4 regions of the Bacillus sp. NEB1478 genome follow, and region 1 is predicted to be linked to each of the others. Evidence: riboswitches for the same ligand, from Rfam matches in the RefSeq annotation. Region 1 holds a riboswitch; each other region holds the start of a gene.
The links. A riboswitch is a leader RNA that binds a small molecule or an ion and turns the genes downstream of it on or off. The one in region 1 is predicted to bind cyclic di-AMP.
Positions count from the first base shown of each region.

Region 1 (5,652 bases):
TCCTATCCTAGACCAGGAAGTTAACGGCAAACCTCTCGTTTACCTTGACAGTGCCGCCACTAGCCAAAAGCCTATTCAAGTCATTGAAGCACTAGATAAATATTACAAAGAATACAATTCAAATGTGCACCGTGGAGTTCATACTCTCGGAACCCGCGCAACTGATGGCTATGAAGGAGCACGAGAAAAGGTACGCCGATTTATCGGTGCGAAATCTACTCAGGAGATCATCTTTACTCGTGGTACGACTACAGCCATTAATACGGTTGCGAGAAGTTATGGCAATGCGAACCTGACTGAAGGTGACGAAATTGTGATCACACCAATGGAGCACCACAGCAATATCATCCCTTGGCAGCAAGTCGCTAAAACAACGGGAGCAACATTAAAATACATTCCGTTGCAGCCAGATGGCACGATTGACTTGGCGGATGTTGAAAAAACGATAACAGAGCATACTAAAATCGTCTCAGTTATGCAGGTTTCTAACGTCTTAGGAACGATCAACCCGATCAAAGAAATTGCTGCGATCGCTCACAAGAATGGCGCAATAATGGTTGTGGATGGAGCTCAAAGTACTCCGCATATGAAAGTAGATGTTCAGGATCTTGATTGTGATTTCTTCGCTTTCTCTGCGCATAAAATGTGTGGTCCGACAGGTATCGGTGTACTTTATGGTAAAAAAGCACTTCTTAATAAAATGGAGCCCGTTGAATTCGGCGGTGAAATGATTGACTTTGTCGGATTGCAAGAATCTACATGGAAGGAGCTGCCTTGGAAGTTTGAAGGCGGAACTCCTATCATCGCAGGTGCAATCGGACTCGGTGCAGCAATCGATTTCCTTGAAGAAATTGGACTTGATAATATTAAGAAACTTGAACACGAACTTGCTGATTATGCATTAGAACGTTTATCAGAACTTGAAGGTGTAACGATTTTTGGACCGAAAGAACGTACGGGTCTTGTCACATTCAATCTGGATGATGTTCATCCGCATGATGTGGCTACAGTACTTGATTCTGAGGGAATCGCAGTTCGTGCAGGGCACCATTGTGCACAGCCGCTTATGAAGTGGCTGGATGTAACAGCTACTGCTCGTGCAAGCTTTTACCTGTATAATACAAAAGACGATGTCGATGCTTTTCTGAAGGGATTAACAACTGCAAAGGAGTATTTCGGTCATGTCTTCTAATTTAGATCAGCTTTACCGTCAAGTTATAATGGACCATTACAAAAATCCTCGCAACAAAGGGGTTTTGGAAGATGGAGCCTTGACAATCAACATGAACAATCCGACATGCGGCGACCGAATCCAGCTCACTTTAAAAGTAGAGGATGGTAAAATCGAGTCAGCAAAGTTTGACGGAGAAGGCTGCTCCATTAGTCTTGCATCAGCTTCAATGATGACACAAGCTGTAAAAGGCTTAAGTGTAGAAGAAGCAGTTAAGCTAGCAAATATTTTTTATGATATGATGTTAGGTAACGAATATGATGATGAATCAATCGATTTAGGTGACATAGAGGCTCTTCAAGGTGTTTCTAAATTTCCTGCCCGTATAAAATGCGCCACATTAGCGTGGAAAGCAATGGAGCAGGGAGTAGGAAAGAAAGAAGAAGAATAGGTTGCCTATATATAAGATATTAGAGTGCCAATCCTGTAAGGAGGGATTCTGCAATGGCTAAGAAAATGCCGGATATCGGCGAATATAAATATGGGTTTAGAGATAAGGACGTTTCCATTTTCAGATCCAAACGCGGTTTAACAAAAGAAATCGTTGAAGAAATTTCCCGTATGAAAAAAGAACCACAATGGATGCTGGATTTCCGTTTGAAGTCATTAGAGATGTTCTACAAAATGCCAATGCCTCAATGGGGCGGGGACATGAAGGATTTAAACTTTGATGATATTACGTATTACGTAAAGCCATCTGAAAAATCCGAGAAGTCTTGGGATGAAGTGCCAGCTGAAATTAAAGCAACTTTTGATAAGCTTGGTATTCCAGAAGCGGAACAAAAATACCTGGCAGGTGTATCTGCACAGTATGAATCAGAGGTTGTATACCACAACATGAAGGAAGACCTATCAGATCTAGGGATTCTTTTCACGGATACAGATACTGCATTAAAAGAACATGAAGAAATTTTCAGAGAGTACTTTGGAACGATTATTCCGCCTTCAGATAACAAGTTCGCTGCACTTAACTCTGCAGTTTGGTCTGGTGGATCATTCATTTATGTTCCAAAAGGTGTTAAGTGTGATACACCGCTTCAAGCTTATTTCCGAATCAACTCTGAAAATATGGGTCAGTTCGAGCGTACGCTTATTATTGCGGATGAAGACAGCTCTGTACACTATGTAGAAGGATGTACAGCTCCGGTTTATTCTACAAACTCACTTCATAGTGCGGTAGTAGAGATCATCGTAAAGAAAAACGCTTATGCACGTTATACAACGATCCAAAACTGGGCGAACAACATTTATAACCTTGTTACAAAGCGTGCGGTAGCAGAAGAAAACGCAACGATGGAATGGGTAGATGGCAACATCGGATCTCGTCTAACAATGAAGTATCCGGCTGTTATTATGAAAGGCCGCGGAGCAAAAGGTACTATTCTTTCAATCGCGATCGCTGGTAAAGGACAGCACCAAGATGCTGGAGCAAAAGTATTGCACCTAGCACCAGATTGTTCTTCTACCATTGTTTCGAAGTCCATTTCGAAGCATGGCGGGAAAGTAACATACCGTGGTATCGCTCATTTCGGGCGCAAATCTGATGGATCTAAATCTAACGTTAAGTGTGATACGCTTATCATGGATAACCAGTCTACTTCAGATACAATTCCGTACAATGAAATCTTAAACAACAACATTACTCTTGAGCATGAAGCAACGGTTTCAAAAGTTTCTGAAGACCAATTGTTCTACCTCATGAGCCGTGGTGTTTCTGAACAAGAAGCAACGGAAATGATCGTAATGGGCTTTATCGAGCCATTTACGAAAGAACTTCCAATGGAATATGCAGTAGAAATGAACCGCCTGATCAAGTTCGAGATGGAAGGTTCAATCGGATAAAGTCTGAAAAGCCTTGGTATATAAGGAATATACCAAGGTTTTTTTATATGCAAATTAGTGTCGTGCCAACTCGAAATTTATTTCTTTGCATTTTAAGTTATAAAATTCTTCTTATTCAACAAACGGGCAAGATTTTGGAATAAGTAACTACTCTGTTGTTAAAAGTACATCTATGTTAGTATTTGATGCAAACGTAGTTTTAAATTATTGTGTTAGTGAGTAATTACATCTTTACAATGAACATAACCCATGAGTATGAAATTCAACAGTTTCAAGTTTCTAAAATTGCTGAAACCTAAAGGTAAGGGGAACGGTTTATTGGATTTTTTAATTCCAAGGAGTGAATCCTTAAGCAGGTAGGGCTACTCAAAGGCCAGATTCCGACAGCTAATCTCATATGTGTTTATGAGAAGGAAGGTAAAGCTTGTAAGACTAAAAAGTTTTTAATTTTAATTTACCCACCAAACTTTCCGCATTTTACCCACAAGAGTATCAACTTTGATATATTTTAATGTACACATATTTTTTAAAAGGGTTGATTTTCTGCGGTTTAAGGACCTATTAATACTTAAAAAACACACATAGTATCTGTTCCGTACGCAAGTTCATCCATGAAACATCCTAAAAGACCCATGGCAATTTAAAAGCCATGGGTTTATTGTATATTTGAACTTTTGTAACTAGTAGTGCATGGATTTATAAACGATAATCAAATAATCTTTTAGATGGTGATCTTCAAGCAAAGACCCAGACTTTATAAAAAGAATATTTACCTAGCCTCTTTTTTTGCATTTGTATGTTAAATTATAAAACAAAGAAAGGAGTGTAGAGAAAATGATCGCTTTGTATAAATTAAATAAAACACTAGAAGCTATCTTCACTCAACTATTAATCGAACAAGGTATTCAACCAACCTGCTTCCATTCTAAAAAATCGATTATCGATCATATGATGAACCCTTTTGTTTTAATTACTCCTTTACCTTATGTAAACGAGGTTCAATCCTTTTCTATCCCTATTGTACCTGTCTCCATTCATTTAAGTGATTTCGAAAAAACGATTAATGAACAAAATCTTTATGAACATAATCTCTTAATTTTGGTGTCAGATGAAGAAAAAAAGTGGTTAAACACTGAAAATCTTCTGATGTATCAGAACCATTTTGATATTTGCAGCAAGGAATTTGTTGAACTCGGTAACGCCAATAAAAACACAACATTTCTTGTTCCTTCTTGGGAAAGTAGTCTCCCCGTTTCTAAACGAAATGAAAATGTCCTTTATGTTCATCCTTCAATGGATACCATGGTTTCCGCAACACGTCAGGCAATGAACTTAACCGATGTGACGAAAGAGATGTTTAAAGAAAAATACCAGGTACAGGCCATTGCCGATTCTGCTCATGATGGTTTAATAGCGGTAGACAAGCAAGGGAAAATAACACTAACCAATAATAATGCGAAAAAGTATCTAGGGCTAGAAGGGGATGTGGTCGGACGGAACATTACAGAATATATCCCACATTCCGATATGCTGAGAGTGCTGCAAACTGGTAAGAAAGAAATAGGGGATGTAGCCAAGATACTTGATCGCCAAATCATTATAAACCGTTACCCCGTTATTCTTAACAACACTGTCGTTGGAGCAGTATCCAATTTTAAAGAAATTACCGACCTGCAAAGAATGGAAATGAAACTAAGGAAAAAATTGCATGAAAACGGATTAGAAGCAAAATACAGACTGGAGGACATTATTGGGGAAGTCAAAGAGATTCGTGAAGCTAAAGAACAGGCTAAGATCTTTGCGCAAACAGATGCAACGGTACTCATTACAGGAGAATCTGGGACAGGAAAAGAATTGTTTGCACAAGGAATCCATCTGCAGAGCAGCCGGGCAATTGGTCCATTTGTTGCGGTTAATTGTGCCGCTTTTCCTGAAAATTTACTAGAGACTGAATTGTTTGGTTATGAAGAAGGCAGTTTTACAGGAGCTAAAAAAGGTGGTAAGCAGGGACTGTTTGAATTGGCGCATGGAGGATCTTTGTTTTTGGATGAAATCGGAGAAATGCCTTTGCAAATTCAGTCTCACTTATTACGAGTTCTTCAGGAAAGATCGATCCGGAGAGTCGGAGGACAACGAACCATTCCTGTTAATGTACGGATTATTGCAGCAACCAATACAAACATCGAAGACGAAATTGAAAAGAAGCAGTTTAGAAAAGATTTATACTATCGTTTAAATGTACTTTCACTTGAATTGCCGGCACTAAGAAACAGACTAGAGGATGTTCCCTTGCTTACCTGTCATTTTATAAAGCAATTTAATGAACAGCATCAAAAGCAAATCGAAAAGATCGATGAAGATTTTTATTTAGTTTTACAAGACTATCACTGGCCAGGAAATATTCGTGAGTTACGAAATGTTTTAGAACGAATCGTCTTGCTTCAAAAAGGTTCAGCCATAACGGCTAAAGATGCCTGGTTTTATTATCCTAAACTTAGAAAGAAGAGAACTCAAACAATTGCCAGCATTGCGACCATTAAAGAGAATGAAAAAGATTTAATTCAAGGTGCGCTTCAACA
Region 1 covers NZ_CP134049.1:927,798-933,449, forward strand. The annotation lists gene RGB74_RS04380 (cysteine desulfurase) at 1-1,192, shown strand, start outside; gene sufU (Fe-S cluster assembly sulfur transfer protein SufU) at 1,182-1,622, shown strand; gene sufB (Fe-S cluster assembly protein SufB) at 1,676-3,073, shown strand; cyclic di-AMP (ydaO/yuaA leader) riboswitch at 3,350-3,490, shown strand; gene RGB74_RS04395 (sigma-54 interaction domain-containing protein) at 3,908-5,652, shown strand, end outside.

Region 2 (5,652 bases), 1.5 Mb from region 1:
TAAATAAGGATTGACGTCAACATATTTATCAGACACTCTTGGTGGTTTATGACCTTGTTCTGTCATGAAAAATTACCTCCGTAATTTATTAGGTTAGATGGATTGATATAGAACACAAGTCATATTATTAGTTATTAAAATTGCATTTATTCGAAGTGTCATCTAACGAGTTTGAAGGCACTCCGATTTTTATTCGTTTTTACTATTTTTTTGATTTTTCGTTTAGCGTGGAGCAGACAAAAAATCTAAAAAGTATCAAATAAACTTTGGGGAGACTATTCGATGTATGAAAAACCAAAGTAAAAAGGAGAATTACAATTAAACGAAAACAATTAGCTTTTATTGCAGTAATCATCTTATCAATAGGACTTTTGTTCGGTGGTAATAATGCTTCAGCAAATAATAATGACAATTATAATAATACAAACATGACAAGAAATGTTGCAGCAACAAATGGGGATGGCTCGGTTTAATAGGTCTAGCTGGGTTATTAGGTAGAAGAAGGGATGACCGAAAAGACTAGTCCAACTTTGGAATAAAAGATTGTGTAAAAAAAAGCCAGCAGCCAGCTGGCTTTTTAATATTGTGATTTTCAAGTCAAATATTCCATTAAATCCTTTGCTTAATTGAAATTTTATTAATTAATATCATCAGTAAACGAACAAATAAAAAAGTTGCTGTAATAGATGCAAAGCTATGGATAGGAGTCCAAGATTTTTTATACTTAATTAAATTTGTTTTCCTTTCAATCAAATATTCAACAATCGTAGAAGGAGCACTAAACAATAAAGATTTTACGAAAGTACCTATAATATTTGAGTTTTGAGTCATTTGATTAAAGTAAATACAGGTTACAGGAAAAATTAGATAACTAAACAGAACACTTATATCAAAGATTTTAAAAAGGTTCACTGGGTATTTTAGATACCCCAGCTTAACAAGTAAGGTATCAAGAAATGAGGAAATATAACTTTTTAATAAAAAAATGATGAGCCAATCCTTAATCGGGGGCTTTCTAATTAGGTTTATAAATAAAACCAAACTTATAACAAAAAGACTTCTTAAAATATTGATTTCCATTTGCTTCTTCATCTAATTCCTCCTTATAAAACCTTAATATTTACCTATAAAGGCAAAAATATTGATTGTACGAACAATTTGGGGAAGTTTGTTCAATAAGATAGGGACCACTTTTTGGTGATCCCCTATAATAATCAACATAATTTTTTAAAATAATTCGCTAGCTTTAACTTGTAATGGAGGCGGAATCAGCCACCCCTATTCTTTATTAATTTTTAACATTTTCAGCTCCAAAATTGATGCGCTACGCTTGATGAAGCTGTCAAACACGCTAATCCTCATCATTTTATTATGGGAGCACAAGGTTCACTCCCAGTCGATGCCGACGGGAACCCTTGAATGGTCATGGGTTTACAATCATGGGAATTTACCCAGAATGCAGGAAGTGTGTTGACATGGGCTTTCATAATGTTCAATTTAACTTCCGTATAGATCCAACATGGATAGGGAAAATCTTCAGTGGTCAATCTCCGAGCAGAAATGGCGGAGATTTAAGCGTAGTTGGACCACCAAAAGAATGCTGTTAATAACCCCAAAACTTCTGGTCTTTGTTTAATTAATAATGCTTACCATTATTAAAGCTATTATTATTTCCCAACTTCCCACAGTTAGCCCCACATTAATGGATAGTCCTACCAAAAGTGCATCAAAAGGTGAAGTTCCAAGGTCTGATAGTATAGTGAAAGAAATACCAAGAGTCATTATTAAAATTCCTAAGACATAAAACGCATAATTCACTTTACTCACCTCTTTACCGTTTTTGTTGCAAATGCAACAAATTAAGGTTAGGTTTAATGTATAACGTTTTATTATATTTGCAACAAAAATATGTACTAAGGAGCTATTATGAAGGAAATTCTTCGTGAAATTGGAATGATAGCAAGGGCATTAGATTCTATAAGTAATATAGAATTTAAAGAATATGATCTTACAAAAGGGCAGTATTTGTACCTTGTGAGAATATGTGAAAATCCAGGAATCATTCAAGAAAAGTTAGCTGAGATGATAAAAGTAGATCGAACAACAGCAGCTCGTGCTATAAAAAAACTTGAAATTAATGGCTTTATTGAAAAGAAAGAGGATAAACATAACAAAAAAATTAAAAAACTCTTTCCAACAGAGAGAGGGAATAATGTTTTTCCTTTTATAAAAAGAGAACATGAATATTCCAATATCGTTGCATTAGAGGGATTTTCTGAAACAGAAGTAGAAACCATTTTTAATCTTCTTCAAAGAGTAAGAAAAAATATAGAAAAAGACTGGGAAGTTGTAAAAAAAGGAATCAAAAGAAATTATTGATTATATTAAGGAGCGACATATTTAAATGACTATTAATATTAAAAAGTGTACCTTTGAAGATTCACTCAAACTTCAAGAAATTAGTTATGAAACATTTAATGAGACATTTAAGCATCAGAATTCACCCGAAAATATGAATGCCTATTTAGAAAAGGCCTTTAGCTTAAAACAATTAGAAAAAGAATTATCCAATATTTCTTCTCAATTCTTTTTTGTTTATTTTAATAATGAAGTCGCTGGATATTTAAAGGTCAATATCGATGATGCTCAGTCTGAAGAAATGGGTGATGAAACACTTGAACTCGAGAGGATTTATATAAGGAATAAATTCCAAAAACATGGGCTTGGTAAATATCTGCTAAATAAAGCTATAGAAATTGCGATGGAAGGTAATAAAAAGAAAATCTGGCTAGGTGTATGGGAAAAAAATGAAAATGCCATTGCTTTTTACAAAAAACTTGAGTTTGTTCAAACTGGTGCCCACCCCTTTTATATGGGAGATGAAGAACAATTGGACTTTATAATGACCAAAACACTAATTTGACTTCTAAAAATGGCGGATAATTGTAATGACAGTGACTATATGAAAAATGGGGAGCTATACCTCAATCATAGCTATGAAGATATGTAACTCATTAAGTATCCGGAAAAAGTTTTGCCGCAGGTCATCATCTCTGGGGCCTTCCAGTACACATGGAAACAAAGATTGAACAGAAACCTGTTCCTTTCACGTTTGATGGGAAGAGGGTACATCAGAAGTACCTCTAAAATTAAACAAGTGTTTAAAAATATCAAAGAAAACACGCTGCTGGCGTGTTTTTTCTATTACTGTTTTTCACAGGGATAGCCAAAGCTTTAGATTCTTTTTTCTTATTTTTAAAAGAGCTGTTCTTGAGAAGTACGCATAGAGATTTATTTTGTAAATTTGATAAAAAAGTTTATTGTTTTCTAATTACATCTTTACAAGAAGATAAAGCAGGAGTATGATAATCAACAGTTTCGTATTTCTTAAATCGCTGAAACCTAAAGGTGCGGGGGAACCGTTAATGGATTTTTTCAAATCCGAGGGGTGAATCCTAAAGCAGGTAGGGCTACTCAAAGGCCCGAATCCGACAGCTAACCTCGTAAGCGTTTATGAGTGGGAAGGTGAAGCTTGTGAGACAAGAAAATTAATGTCCGCAGGTCTATTTCGTAATGACCTGTGGGCTTTTTTATGTGCAAAATTTAATGCTTGAAAAGTGATTTATCACACAAATTGGGTAATCTAATTATGACTAAAATGATGGTGGTGTACTTCTATGTTATCTTCTTTAAAGAGATTTTTAATCGGTCGACCCTTGAAGTCAACGGAACTTGGGGAACAGAAGCTTAATAAAACCAAGGCATTAGCGATCCTCTCATCAGACGCATTATCTTCTGTGGCCTATGGGCCAGAACAAATATTGATTGTTCTTATTACAGTAAGTGCAGCAGCATTCTGGTATTCAATTCCCATCGCAGTGGGTGTGCTGATTTTACTAACTGCTCTTATCTTGTCTTACCGACAAATCATATTTGCTTATCCTCATGGAGGCGGAGCTTATGTCGTTTCGAGGGAAAACCTGGGTGTGAATCCTGGATTGGTAGCTGGGGGATCACTTTTAGTGGACTACATATTAACTGTGGCGGTTAGTGTTTCAGCTGGTACAGATGCCATTACTTCAGCATTTCCAAGCTTGCATGAACATAATGTTTTGATTGCGATTGTTTTTGTTTTAATTATTACAACTCTGAATTTAAGGGGTTTAACAGAGTCTGCTTCCATTTTAGCTTATCCGGTTTATTTATTTGTTTTAGCTCTGTTTATCTTAATTGGTGTTGGTATTTACAATATTGCTACAGGACAAGTTTCACCTGAACTTCATACACCAATAGGTACGCCTGTTGCAGGTCTTAGTTTGTTTCTGCTTCTGAGGGCATTCGCTTCTGGTAGTTCGGCTTTAACTGGGGTTGAAGCAATCTCAAATGCGATTCCTAACTTTAAAGACCCAGCTCCTAATAATGCTTCAAAAACATTAATGGCAATGGGGGCATTGTTGGCAGTATTATTTTCGGGAATCGTCTATCTAGCTTACTATTATGGAATTACTCCAAGTGAAACGGAAACGGTTGTTTCCCAAATTGCTAATGATACATTTGGCAGAGGCTTTATGTATTTCTTCATTCAAGGAACAACAGCGTTGATATTAATCCTTGCAGCAAACACAGGCTACTCTGCTTTTCCATTACTTGCTGTTAACCTTGCTAAGGATGGGTTTATTCCTCGAATGTTTACGATTAGAGGTGACAGGCTTGGGTATTCCAATGGAATCCTCGCCTTGGGGATTGCTTCGATTATCTTGATTATCGTGTTTCAAGGACAGACAGAACATCTTATCCCACTTTATGCTGTTGGTGTATTCATTCCTTTTACTCTGTCACAAACAGGGATGATCGTTAAATGGGTTAGGGAAAAGCCAAAGGGATGGGTATCAAAACTTATTATCAATGCAACAGGTGCACTTATCAGTTTCATCGTTACCATTATGTTCTTTTTAACTAAGTTCGATCAAGTTTGGTCAGTTCTAGTATTTTTACCAATCATTATCCTCCTCTTTCATAGGATTAAAAAGCATTATGATTTAGTAGGAGAACAATTGAGAATAAGACTTATTGAAGGTTCAAAACCAATTGAGGGAAATGTTGTTATCGTTCCTGTTGCAGGCATAACTCATGTAGTAGAGAATTCAATTAATTATGCGACTTCCATTGCAGATCAGGTTATAGCTGTTTATGTAGCGTTTGAAAGAGAAAATGAGAAAATCTTTGAAGAAAAATGGGAAAAATGGCAACCCAATGTTCGTCTCGTAACGCTGCATTCTCAATATCGAAGTATTATTCATCCATTAACTAAATTTATTGACACAGTAGAGAAGAAAGCAAGTGAAAACAACTATCGTGTTACAGTATTGATTCCTCAATTTATTACGAAAAAAAGCTGGCATAATATACTCCATAACCAATCGAGTTTACTTATAAGAGCCTATTTATTATATAAAAGAGATGTTATTGTAGCCACAGTGCCATATCGATTTAAAAAGTAAAAACCAGCCATTTGGCTGGTTTTTTGTTTGTTCATTGTTGCAACTTAAGGGTTACACCACTTATGTTTTTTTGTTTTTTGATTCAATTAGCGGTCAATCATAATGTCTAATGATGAAATCAATGAAAAATCTGCTTGATATGGGCAGAACT
Region 2 covers NZ_CP134049.1:3,329,344-3,334,995, reverse strand. The annotation lists gene RGB74_RS16840 (hypothetical protein) at 1-66, opposite strand, end outside; partial or broken gene RGB74_RS16835 (WGxxGxxG-CTERM domain-containing protein) at 449-523, shown strand; gene RGB74_RS16830 (CBO0543 family protein) at 610-1,092, opposite strand; partial or broken gene RGB74_RS16825 (hypothetical protein) at 1,324-1,595, shown strand; partial or broken gene RGB74_RS16820 (YitT family protein) at 1,596-1,818, opposite strand; gene RGB74_RS16815 (MarR family winged helix-turn-helix transcriptional regulator) at 1,927-2,379, shown strand; gene RGB74_RS16810 (spermidine/spermine N(1)-acetyltransferase) at 2,405-2,923, shown strand; partial or broken gene RGB74_RS16805 (stage V sporulation protein R) at 2,948-3,147, shown strand; cyclic di-AMP (ydaO/yuaA leader) riboswitch at 3,384-3,525, shown strand; gene RGB74_RS16800 (APC family permease) at 3,678-5,501, shown strand; gene RGB74_RS16795 (LysR family transcriptional regulator) at 5,595-5,652, opposite strand, start outside.
Region 2: it holds a riboswitch for cyclic di-AMP, as region 1 does, so the genes downstream of both, RGB74_RS16800 (APC family permease) here and RGB74_RS04395 (sigma-54 interaction domain-containing protein) in region 1, are expected to answer to the same signal.

Region 3 (5,652 bases), 140 kb from region 1:
TAAACTTTTTTTGGAGCTTTTTCCTTAAACCCGGTATGGTTAAGATAATATAAATACCAACTAAGACTAAAAATATAATTCCTAGTTCAATAGAGCGGAATTCGTTAGATAATATATTACTGATAGAGGAGATCACGACAGCTAACGAGAAGACACCAAATAAAATAAGAAAAGTACTAAGGCGTCTTCGGATCGGATGTCCTAGTATTAGCTCGGACTCACCTGTAGTAAAACCAGTAGCAGTAAACATAGATATAACCTGGAAACGGGCGACCTCTTTTTTTAGACCAGTAAGAGTAAATAAAAGAACGTTAATTTCAATAACAATTGCAATGATTGCAAAATAGAGCAAAGTAAATAAAAGCCCCATTTATACACCTCCATAAATTTCTGCTATTGCATTTATACCCTTAGACTTAAAGAATTAACAATGAAACAAGTTTGAACTCGTTTCATAAAGATGTTTCCTCTCTCATATAGTTCGGTATAGGAGGGGATTAATTTGACTGGTTTTTTAATTACCTTGTTACCGGCAGGACTATTATGTGGAGGAGTTGCTTTACTCATACATTCTTTAACGAGAAAAGATACACATCACTATGATAAAGAAAATTTATGGTCAGACTTTGATCTTGAACCAGAGGATTATCATATGAAATAACACATTCAGCACTTGATATTTTCCCTCGTTATGGTAAAAAGTAATAAAACAAAACAATTAACTAGAATTGAGGGCATAACGTGCGGAAGGTTTCAAAAAAATGGTTATTAGGCGGAGCAGCTCTCTCTGTAATACTCTTTATTGTTTTCCAAGTGTTTGGACAAACTGATGAAACAAGCGGACAAGAAAGAAATCAGCCGATAAAAATTGTCGCACTAGGAGATTCGTTAACGTATGGAGTTGGTGATCCAACCAGGTTAGGTTACATTGGAGTGGTTCGAAATAATATCCGAAAACAAACAGGAAGAAATGTTATTTTAAATAACTTTGGTATAAGCGGTCAGCGATCTGATCAGCTGCTGCATCAATTAAATAACGGTGTTGTTATTAAGGCATTAAAACAAGCGGATTATGTTTTTGTATTTATTGGGACAAATGATTTCAGGCGTGCAGCAGGCTGGAATTTTAGACAGCTTCCGAAAGAACCGATTTTGCTTGGTCAAGAAAAATTAAGAAAAAATCTCACTACAACATTAAAGACAGTAAGAAAAAATAATTCTTTTGCTCAAATTTATGTGCTGGGTCTATACAATCCATATTTTGGAGAAGAGTACGATCCAGATGCTCCTAATGTCATCCGGGGATGGAACGATACAATACTGAGTGTTAGCAAAGAAAGCACATTAACAAAATACGTATCAACTTATGAGCTGTATGAAAATATTGAGAAAGAAATGTATTTTTCAGACACGCTCCATCCCAATAGAAGAGGTTATTTAAGGATGGGGAACTGGGTTTATAAACAATGGAAACCGTAATTTCACCTAAACCTTATCCAAAAAAATAGCTGACTCTATTAAGACCATTGTATATACGTCTTGTGAGTCAGCTTTTTTTATTTATTAGCTCTTTTAAACGGCTTTGTTGTTTGGAATGAAGGTTGCGTCACTTCCTATGGAAAATTAACAATACTAGTTAACAGAGTTATTTTTTAAATGTAGCGTCCAATTTACCGTTCATATCAATTAAGAACCCAATTTCTCGGCCTAATAATTCCCCAAGTTCTTTTGCTTTTTTTTCACTTTCATTCTTTATTTGTTCTATTGTAAGTTCACCTTTTAATTTTGAAGCTCCAACGATAATGCTTAAATCACCTTTTTCATAAAATACAATTTTCATATTTATACCTCCCTGAAAATAAAACCTTTTACATATTTCGCTGTTTTCTACATGCTTATGGGGTAAGAGAAAGAATTTGGAAAAACATTCATAATGGCTTAATTGTATAAAATGGCATAATTATGCATTCGACAAATCTTGACAAATTTTTATATATGTTGATAGAATTAAAGCATAATAATATGATTCGCTGAATTCTTCTGTTCTATTCTGAACATGAAGAAACGGGGGAACCAACTTTGGCATCTAGCCTTGGGATGAATTTGTTATATACAAAAGGGATAACTCTCAATTTCCTAATCCGACAGCTAACCTCGTAAGCGTTTTTGGAGAGAGACTTTATACATGGGCTAAGTCTGTGTATTGCGGTATATTCCCACGGAAAATTTGTCTCTTTTTTTCGTGGTTTTTTATTTGCCGGCATGATTATAGCATGTATAAGAGCATCCTCCGTACTATGACTATAGGGATAATAGTTAGAAAAATTCGAAAAAGGGGATGAGTCCATGAAATTGTCAACGAAGATTTTGATTGCTCTGGCATTGGGGGTTATTGCAGGTCTAATTTTAAATATTGCAGCACCCGATGTATTCTCAACATTGGATAAATTTTTATTAAAACCGGTTGGAACATTATTCTTAAACTTAATTAAAATGCTTGTAGTACCTATTGTGTTTTTTTCAATCGTTCTTGGAACAGCCGGGCTTGGTGACCCTAAAAAGCTAGGACGTATTGGGGCGAAAACAGTTGGATACTTCCTTGCTACTACAACGATCGCTATTATCATCGCAATGGCGTTAGCACTTATTTTTAAACCAGGTGCTGGTGACTTCAAAACAGAAGGAGCAAAATTCACAGCTGAAAAAGCTCCTGCCGTAACAGATACTTTATTAGGAATTATCCCTACTAATCCTATTCAAGCGATGGCTGAAGGGAATATGCTCCAAATTATTGCGTTTTCAGTTTTTGTAGGATTTGCATTAACAATGCTAGGCAGTAAGACAAAAGGAGTTATGAGCTTAATTGAACAAGGTAATGAGATTATGATGTACCTTGTTAATGTAGTCATGAAATTTGCTCCATATGGCGCATTTGCGCTAATTGCTTCTGCTATCGGAAGCCAGGGTATGAATGCTATAAAAGCAATGGGACTTTATATGATTATCGTAATTGCGGCACTTGCTCTTCATTCTGTTATCACGTATGGCGGTTCGATTGTCCTATTTGCTAAGAAAAATCCTCTTTGGTTCTTTAAAGGATTTGCGCCTGCCATGTCTGTGGCATTCAGTACTTCGAGTTCAAACGCAACACTTCCGATTTCTATGAAAACAGCTCAAGAAAATTTAGGCGTACGTAAGTCGGTTAGTGGATTTGTTCAGCCTCTTGGTGCAACGATTAATATGGATGGAACTGCCATCATGCAAGGGGTTGCGACGATTTTTATCGCCCAGGTTTATAATGTAGATTTGAGTATCAGTTCATTGCTTACTGTAATCCTGACTGCTGTTTTAGCAAGTATTGGTACAGCTGGAGTTCCTGGTGTAGGATTGATCATGCTTGCAATGGTTCTTAACTCTGTTGGTCTACCTGTAGAAGGTATAGCCTTAATCCTTGGAGTTGATCGTTTGCTGGATATGTTAAGAACTGCAGTTAATATTACTGGAGACGCAGCCTGTGCAGTCATCGTTGATAAAGGCGAAGATAAACATGCAGTCTCAACTAAAACTTCTGAAGTCAGTGCTTAAAAGAAAGCTGCGGGGTGAAATTCCCTGCAGCTTTTTCTTTTTGTAATGACATTAATGGCGAATTTAATAGAAACTAAGAACTGCTTTTTTAAGAAATTGAGTAAAAAAATGTAAGGTAAGATAAAATTCATGTTAAAATATGAAGATACATACTAATGTGTCGGAGTGATTTCGTTGGAAAAATGGTTAGATTTATTCTTACTGGCAAGCAAAATTATATGGGTTCAAATAAAAACAGCAGTTTATCCAATTAAAGAGCTTTTAGAAAGCGGCATGAACTCGTTTTGGTTTGTTTTCGGAATCACAATACTTTCAGGAATCATCTTATTTGAAGTGTTAAGCAAAATGATAACTTTTTACCAATCACACAATTTTATTCACCGTAAAATAACATTTGAACATTCGAGAGATATCGAATACACTCTTTTCATTCAAAAATTATGGCAAAAAGAACGTTCCAAAGGGTTAGTAGGAAACGCGAAAACAGCGAAAAGCAAGTACCTTCAATTTAATGCTCAAGAGCGGCTATTTATTCAAAACTATCTTCAGCAAAGGTTGAAATTCTTGCGCAGCAATCAGCCACTCTTTTTATTAAGTGCATTATTTATAGGATTGATTTCAAGTATTTTAGCAGGTGTTCTGCCAATTAATGCTATGAAATTTACTGCAGAAAGTACAGTGAAAACCATGCTGTTTTTACTGGTTTGGCTTTTTATTATGCAAACAAAATATGTTTCAATGAAAAAACAAGCTTATCATCATCTTGCATGGATGCAGGAAACAAATCGAACGGTTCCAATTGATTTAATGGATGTTGATGCAGCAGTTTCCGTAGAAAATGAAATCAACCCTTCGTATTAACGAGATACGTAAGGGTTGTTTTTTATCCAAAAACGATAGGGATAATGTACAGCATCTTCTGCATAAGCAATATTTATTCTGGGACCGGAACAAATTTCTTTTTTATGGACGTTGATCCCTTCTTGTATTCTAATTTCACAGTTGTTAATTCGTAAGCCGCTATGTGCGAGCATAAATTTCATGCTTTTTGAAAGTTTGCCAGGACCGTTCGTAAGCTGTGCCTCTTTTTTTATTCCTAACCTTCTTTTCTTCATGATGTCGATTCCTTTTACAGGTTCGATAGCCCTTATTAAAATCGCCTCTGGTTTATCCACTGGCCCGGAAACTATGTTAAAACATACGTGCATACCATAAATAAAGTACGTATAAATCGTACCTGCTTCATGGAACATGACCTCTGTTCTAGCGGTTCTCCGGTTACCGAATGAATGTGCGGCCCTATCTTCAGGGCCTAAATATGCTTCAGTCTCCACGATGTAACCTGACGTAACTCCTTCCTCACTCTCATGGATGAGTTCCATACCTAGTAATTTTTGAGCCAGATCCAATGTCGGCATATCCCATAGATACTTTTTTTCTTCATGCATGTATGACAAACCTCTCATCTATATAAACTACTATTAGGTTTTGCAATAATATGTTACCTTTTGTCGAAGTTTCTCAAACGTAAAAAAAAGGAAATTTAATGTTTATAAAGAAATTTTTAAGTAATATATATTAGGAGGCGTTCCATATGGATGGTTGGGTAAATGAAACAGGTATTTATAAAAATCTTTCCAAAAGACGCTGGGAATACTGGGAAGTAAGCCAGCATGGAATTAAAACTATGGTGTCCTGGCTATGCTGGAATGCGCCTAATGCTGTTTACGAAGAATGGAGTAAATCTGTCCTGCATTAATAATTTTATTTACCTGAGTTCCTTCTTTTTTATGAGGGGACTCTTTATTTTTATTTAACTGCACCTGCTTAATTCTTCTTTTAGGTGGTTAAAATGATTAACAAAAAGGAGAAGATCAGTGAATGGAGCATCATAAAGGACAGTTGAGACGTGCAGTTGAAGGCAGGAAACAACGCTTGATCCAGCATTTAATTCATAAAGGTTTATTTGGATATGAAGATCATAGACACTTAACAGAATTAACATTAACAGAACTAGAATCTGAATGGAAATTTGCCCAGGGCTTACATGAAGATCATATTAGTTAA
Region 3 covers NZ_CP134049.1:1,066,260-1,071,911, forward strand. The annotation lists gene RGB74_RS05070 (TrkA C-terminal domain-containing protein) at 1-370, opposite strand, end outside; gene RGB74_RS05075 (hypothetical protein) at 503-661, shown strand; gene RGB74_RS05080 (GDSL-type esterase/lipase family protein) at 742-1,479, shown strand; gene RGB74_RS05085 (hypothetical protein) at 1,646-1,840, opposite strand; cyclic di-AMP (ydaO/yuaA leader) riboswitch at 2,019-2,179, shown strand; gene RGB74_RS05090 (dicarboxylate/amino acid:cation symporter) at 2,347-3,585, shown strand; gene RGB74_RS05095 (hypothetical protein) at 3,760-4,446, shown strand; gene RGB74_RS05100 (DNA-3-methyladenine glycosylase) at 4,443-5,033, opposite strand; gene RGB74_RS05105 (hypothetical protein) at 5,180-5,344, shown strand; gene fbpA (Fur-regulated basic protein FbpA) at 5,467-5,652, shown strand.
Region 3: it holds a riboswitch for cyclic di-AMP, as region 1 does, so the genes downstream of both, RGB74_RS05090 (dicarboxylate/amino acid:cation symporter) here and RGB74_RS04395 (sigma-54 interaction domain-containing protein) in region 1, are expected to answer to the same signal.

Region 4 (5,652 bases), 1.7 Mb from region 1:
AACAGCAAGCTTCCAAGTATTCAGCGTTGGAAACATCCATACTTGAATAACTTCTATGTACGTTCGCAGAACCGTAATCGACCATAAAAGAAAATACAAAACAATAGCGAGATTGAATATATTGCCTATAAAACCTCCAAACAGCGTTTTGTGAATTGTGACAATATCTCCGCCGCCATTGTCGAGCACATAATAAATCATCCATATCAGAATGTGAACAAAAACAGCAGCAATTATGACAGATATCCAGGAATCATATCCAGCATATTTCGCTATGATTCTTTGATAACCTAAAACACCGACACCGACTTGTTCAGAGTGTATGAGGAAAAACACAAGAAAGGGAGAAACAAGGAAAACTTCTTTAATTTTCTGCATCACTTCTTATCCTTTCGTCCGGCCATTTTATCTTGTTATAGCTTTCCCACCCTTTTCATAATTAACCCAATAATAACTAGATTTTTGTAACTGCCTCAAATCAAAATGGTGATCGACGTATAATATGCGAGACTGGTGTCGAATGATGTCGGTTCGTGGTTATCCCGAAATTAACGTGGAAATATGGCCGTTTAACGTGGAATTATTTGAATTACCGTGGAATAAATAAGATTTACCGTGGATATATGGTGTTTAAAGCTTTAGTGAGGCTGAAAAAGTTCTTGTTTATTAGGTTTTGAAGATGGAATGGTCCATCTTCTTCCGAATTGGTCTTATTTATGGTCGGTTTTTCACCTTTTTTGACCGGAATCTTGCTAACATTAAAAATATAAAAAAAACCTAACCCAAAATGTTCATTTGAGTTAGGCTTTTCTCAATCTCATCATCCTGTTAATACTTCACCGTCAGGATAGCGGATATTTTCTCTTTTTGGTGCTGCTAAACTGAACAGCAGCGTTAATGGTCCAAGTTTTCCAAAGATCATTACTGCCATAATCACTATTTTGCTGACCAGCATTAGGTGCGGGCTCAATCCCATACTTAGCCCGACTGTACCAAATGCAGAGACAACCTCAAAAAGAATTACCATAAAGGAGTCTCCTTTTTGAGCATACGTTAAGATGAAAAGTGCTATAAATACTACCATTAAAGAGATCATCGTAATGGCTAGCGCCCGGAAAATAACCGCATTACGTATTGTACGTTTTAAAATTACCGTTTCATCTTTTCCTTTAATAAAAGTCAAAACAGTAAAAAGAATCACGACAAACGTTGTTAACTTAATACCTCCGCCTGTTGAAGCACTACCTGCTCCTACAAACATTAGCAAGGTCATCAAGAGAGCTGTATCTGGCTGAATCGCTGTCATATCAATGGAGTTGAAGCCAGCAGTTCTTGGAGAGATTCCTTGAAAATAAGCGGCCCACAGTTTTTCCGCTCCTGAAAGTACACCTAATGTTTTCGGGTTATTAAACTCGAATAAATAAACGAGTAAAATAGCTAAAATGTTTATTGCAAATGTAGAGATAATCATCACTTTTGTATGAAGTGTTAACTCTTTCCACGTTTTACTCACCCATAAGTCAATCAATACAGTAAATCCAATTCCACCAGTAATGATAAGCCATGTAATAACAAGGTTAACCGTTGGATCACCTACATATCTCATCAATCCATCTGACCATAGCGCAAATCCGGCATTATTATACGCTGAAATCACGTGGAAAACGCTATAATATACACCTTTTGAAAAGCCCATATCCGGTACCCATCGTATAGAAAGAATAGTAATTGCTATGATTTGAATACTAATCGAAAAGAGAAATAAATTTCTTACAAGCCTAATAACCCCGCCTAAAGAGGGCTGATTAAGTGCTTCTTGCATTAGCATTCTTTGCTTAATCGATATTTTTTTTCCAAGCATAATTACGATAAGTGAAGCAAATGACATAACGCCTAGACCGCCGACTTGGATTAAGAAAAGAATGACGATCTCACCGAATAAAGTAAATGTCGTTCCTGGATCAACGGTCACTAGACCTGTAACGGTAGATGCAGACGTTGCAATAAAAAAAGCATCCACCCATGACAAAGTCTTCTCGTGAGCAATTGGCAGTTTTAACAAAACAGCTCCAACAATGATTAAAAACAAAAAAAGCAAAGCTAAAATCTGCGGCGGCTTTAAAGAAAATGGGTGGTACATAAATTGTCTTGATTTATTAACAAACAGTGCCAAATTTACACTCCCTCATCCTCAAAGCGGTTTAAATCCTCATTGCGCCCAATGACTACAAGAACATCTCCATAATTGAGTTCTACATCCGCAATAGGTGAAACAAGAATATCATCACCGCGTTTAATCGCTACAATATTACATCCGAAACGGGCACGAACATCTAAATCAGTTAATGTTTTATTTACTAATTTATCTGTTACACCTATCTCAACAATACTATGTTCTTGTGATAACTCGATAAAATCAATAATTTTTTCCGATGAGATAAGCTGTGCGACTCTTAGTGCCATATCTCGTTCCGGATGGATAATACGGTCTGCTCCTAGTTTTTCCAGTACTTTATGATGGTAGTCATTTTGAGCTTTAACCCATACTTTATTTACTCCAGCTTCTTTTAAAAGCAATGTTGTCAAAATACTTGACTGTATATCTTCACCAATTGAAACGATTACGTGATTAAAGTTGCGAATTCCTAAAGACTGCATGACCTTCTCATCTGTAGAATTAGCTTGTACTGCTTGTGTTGCAATTGTAGCGAATTCGTTTACTTTTTCCATATCCTTATCAATTGCAAGGACATCATATCCCATTTCAGCAAACTCTCTCGTAATACTACCGCCGAAGCGACCCAATCCTATTACTGCAAACTGCTTTTTTTTCATAATTGATTATTCTCCCCTTAAACTCATTTCGAAGTTTTGCTTTGTTGTTCCCTAGCCTAGCTGGTTAAGAGGGTCACAAAGAATTTATAAAGAAAACTTAGCTAAAATGCTAGACTGTTTCCGCCAGCTTTAGTTGCACTCATACTTTAAACTTAAACTTGTCACTACGTCGTAATTCATCCAAGTAGCCAGTTATCTTTATGGAAGTGAAAAAACAAAAAAAAGACCACACAAAAAAGCGGGTCTGGTTACTCACCATTTTAGACCTCTCCAGTGACATGACGCTTACGGGGTTAGCTGTCGGATTAGGGATTGGAGTATCCCTTTTTGCGTTGTGCAAAATTCACCCCAAAAAATTGGTTCCCCCGCTTTACAATGCTCTTCTTTATTAAGAATTAACTGTAAATTCAGCGATCTAAAGCCTGCTAAATTTTGAATTACATATACTGTAATCCTCCATATATTAATTGTCAATCCATTTTTATAGGTTCACAAATACTTTACATTTTCCCTGAAAATTGAAGAGTAAGAACGACGATTCCAACTAGCCAGACATAGATTGCAAAGCCTTTTAATGTTCCTGTTTGCAGCAGTTTAATCATCCATTTCACCGCAATGTAACCAAATAGCGCAGATGCTACAGTACCTAATGCCAGTACCTCAAAAGAAACAACTGGAGCTGAACCCGTGAAAAGGTCTTTTGATTGAAGAACGACCCCGCCTGCTATCGATGGGATCGATAATAAAAAGGAAAAGTAAGCTGCTGCTTTTTTATCAATTTTACAAAACAGCGCTGCCGCGATCGTTAACCCGGACCTCGACACAGCAGGAAGTATAGCTGCTCCTTGAAACGTACCGATTATAACGGCATCTCTTATTGTAATTTCCTCTACTCGTTTGTAGCCATTTCTTTTAAACGAATCAGCCCACCAAAGAAGCAAGCCTGTAGCTAAGAACTCCCACCCGACTGTTATGCCTGTCTTAGAAATCTCCTCAAAAAAATCTTTAAATAGCAGTCCGATTGCAGCAGTTGGAATCGTTCCTGCTATGAGCAGGATACCCGTACGTCCAAAGGGTTTTTTTAAAACCTGTAAAATTTCCTTTCCATAGACTGTCATAACAGCAAGAAGCGTTCCGATATGCAGCATGCTGTCCAGAAACAATCCCGCTTCGTCTAAGTCAAACAGCTTGCGACCTAGTAAAAGGTGACCTGTAGAACTAACAGGCAGGAACTCAGTCAATCCTTGAACGATTCCTAAAATAACAGCCTCTAACCAATCCATAAAAAAAGCCCCCTCAAGAATTGATTGTTTCGTACAACCTTATTCTCAAAGGGACTCTTCTATACCTTAGTTTTTTGATAAACCGCGAATCTCATCACTACATCTATTTAAAGTACGCCTGAAAAGAGACGGGCAAATGATTCTTTTGTTCGTTCATAAAGACCTCGCTTGTAAAATTCAACTGGGCGCAATTTTTTTGAATCTTCCATGTCACTTTCATATTGTTCCACTAAATCATTAACGGACTTTGTGTTTAATAAGAAAACATTGACCTCAAAATTCAAATGAAAACTTCTCATGTCCATATTTGCCGTTCCGATCGAAGCTGTATCTCCATCAACTATAATGACTTTTTGATGCAGAAACCCTTTTTGATACGAATAAATCTCGATCCCTGCACGAAGCAGTTCTGGAAAGTAAGAACGTGTCGCATATTGCGTTAAAAACCCATCGTTGATTTCTGGAACCATCAGCCGCACTTGAATCCCTTTTTGGGCAGCGATCCTTAAAGCAGTTCGTATGGCAATGTTTGGCACAAAGTATGGAGTAGCTATCCATATCGATTTTTCAGCACAAGAGATCAGTGAATAATACAGATCACTCATAATGCCCAGCTGTGTATCAGGTCCGCTCGCCACTACATGAACAGTGCCATCTCCGTCTGACGGGTACGCTGTTGTTAGATGATCATCTTCAAGCAAGTCTTCTCCGCACACATATTCCCAGTCCATTAGGAAGATGGCATGCAGAACCTGTACCGCCTCACCTTCCATGACCATATGTGTATCACGCCAAAATCCAATATCAGGATTTTCGCCTAAGTACTCAACCCCCACATTTAAACCGCCGACAAAACCTACCTTGCCATCGATTACTACAATTTTTCTATGGTTTCGGAAATTAAGCTTTTGATTAAAAAATCCATAACGAACCGGCAGGAATGCCTGAACTAAAACTCCAGCTTTTTTCATCCGGTCTATATCTTGCTGCTGTAAGGATAGACTGCCTACTCCATCGAATAGAAATCTTACCTTTACACCTTCTTTCGCTTTTTGAATCAAGATATCAATGATTTCTTTACCAAGGCGATCAGAGCGAAAAATATAAAACTGAATATGTATGTATTCTTGCGCTTCTAACAGCCTTTTTTTAATCTCCGGAAAGGTTTCTTCACCATTTTCAAGGATTTTCGTAGCTGTTTTTCTATTTAAACGAGTCAGAGTAATATGGTGAGCATGTTTTGCAAAATTGGTTTGATGCCTTTTCAGATCACTGAAATCCGGTTTTTCATCTTGCTTCGAAACACGTATCCACTCGTCTCTATCATTTTTCCGTTTGGATTTAAATAAGTATCCTTTTAAATACAGTTGTCCGGAATACAAATAAAACATATATCCGAAAAACGGGAAAAAAATGAGAACATAAATCCATAAGAGGGTATGCTGTGCCGTTCGGTTTTCCAGCATTAACGAATAAATTGTGTAAATGATTACAGATGAATATAGGAGTACAAATATCGTTTTGATAATGAATA
Region 4 covers NZ_CP134049.1:3,154,109-3,159,760, forward strand. The annotation lists gene RGB74_RS15885 (GerAB/ArcD/ProY family transporter) at 1-378, opposite strand, end outside; gene RGB74_RS15890 (TrkH family potassium uptake protein) at 821-2,140, opposite strand; gene RGB74_RS15895 (potassium channel family protein) at 2,176-2,835, opposite strand; cyclic di-AMP (ydaO/yuaA leader) riboswitch at 3,102-3,258, opposite strand; gene RGB74_RS15900 (undecaprenyl-diphosphate phosphatase) at 3,336-4,118, opposite strand; gene cls (cardiolipin synthase) at 4,226-5,652, opposite strand, start outside.
Region 4: it holds a riboswitch for cyclic di-AMP, as region 1 does, so the genes downstream of both, RGB74_RS15895 (potassium channel family protein) here and RGB74_RS04395 (sigma-54 interaction domain-containing protein) in region 1, are expected to answer to the same signal.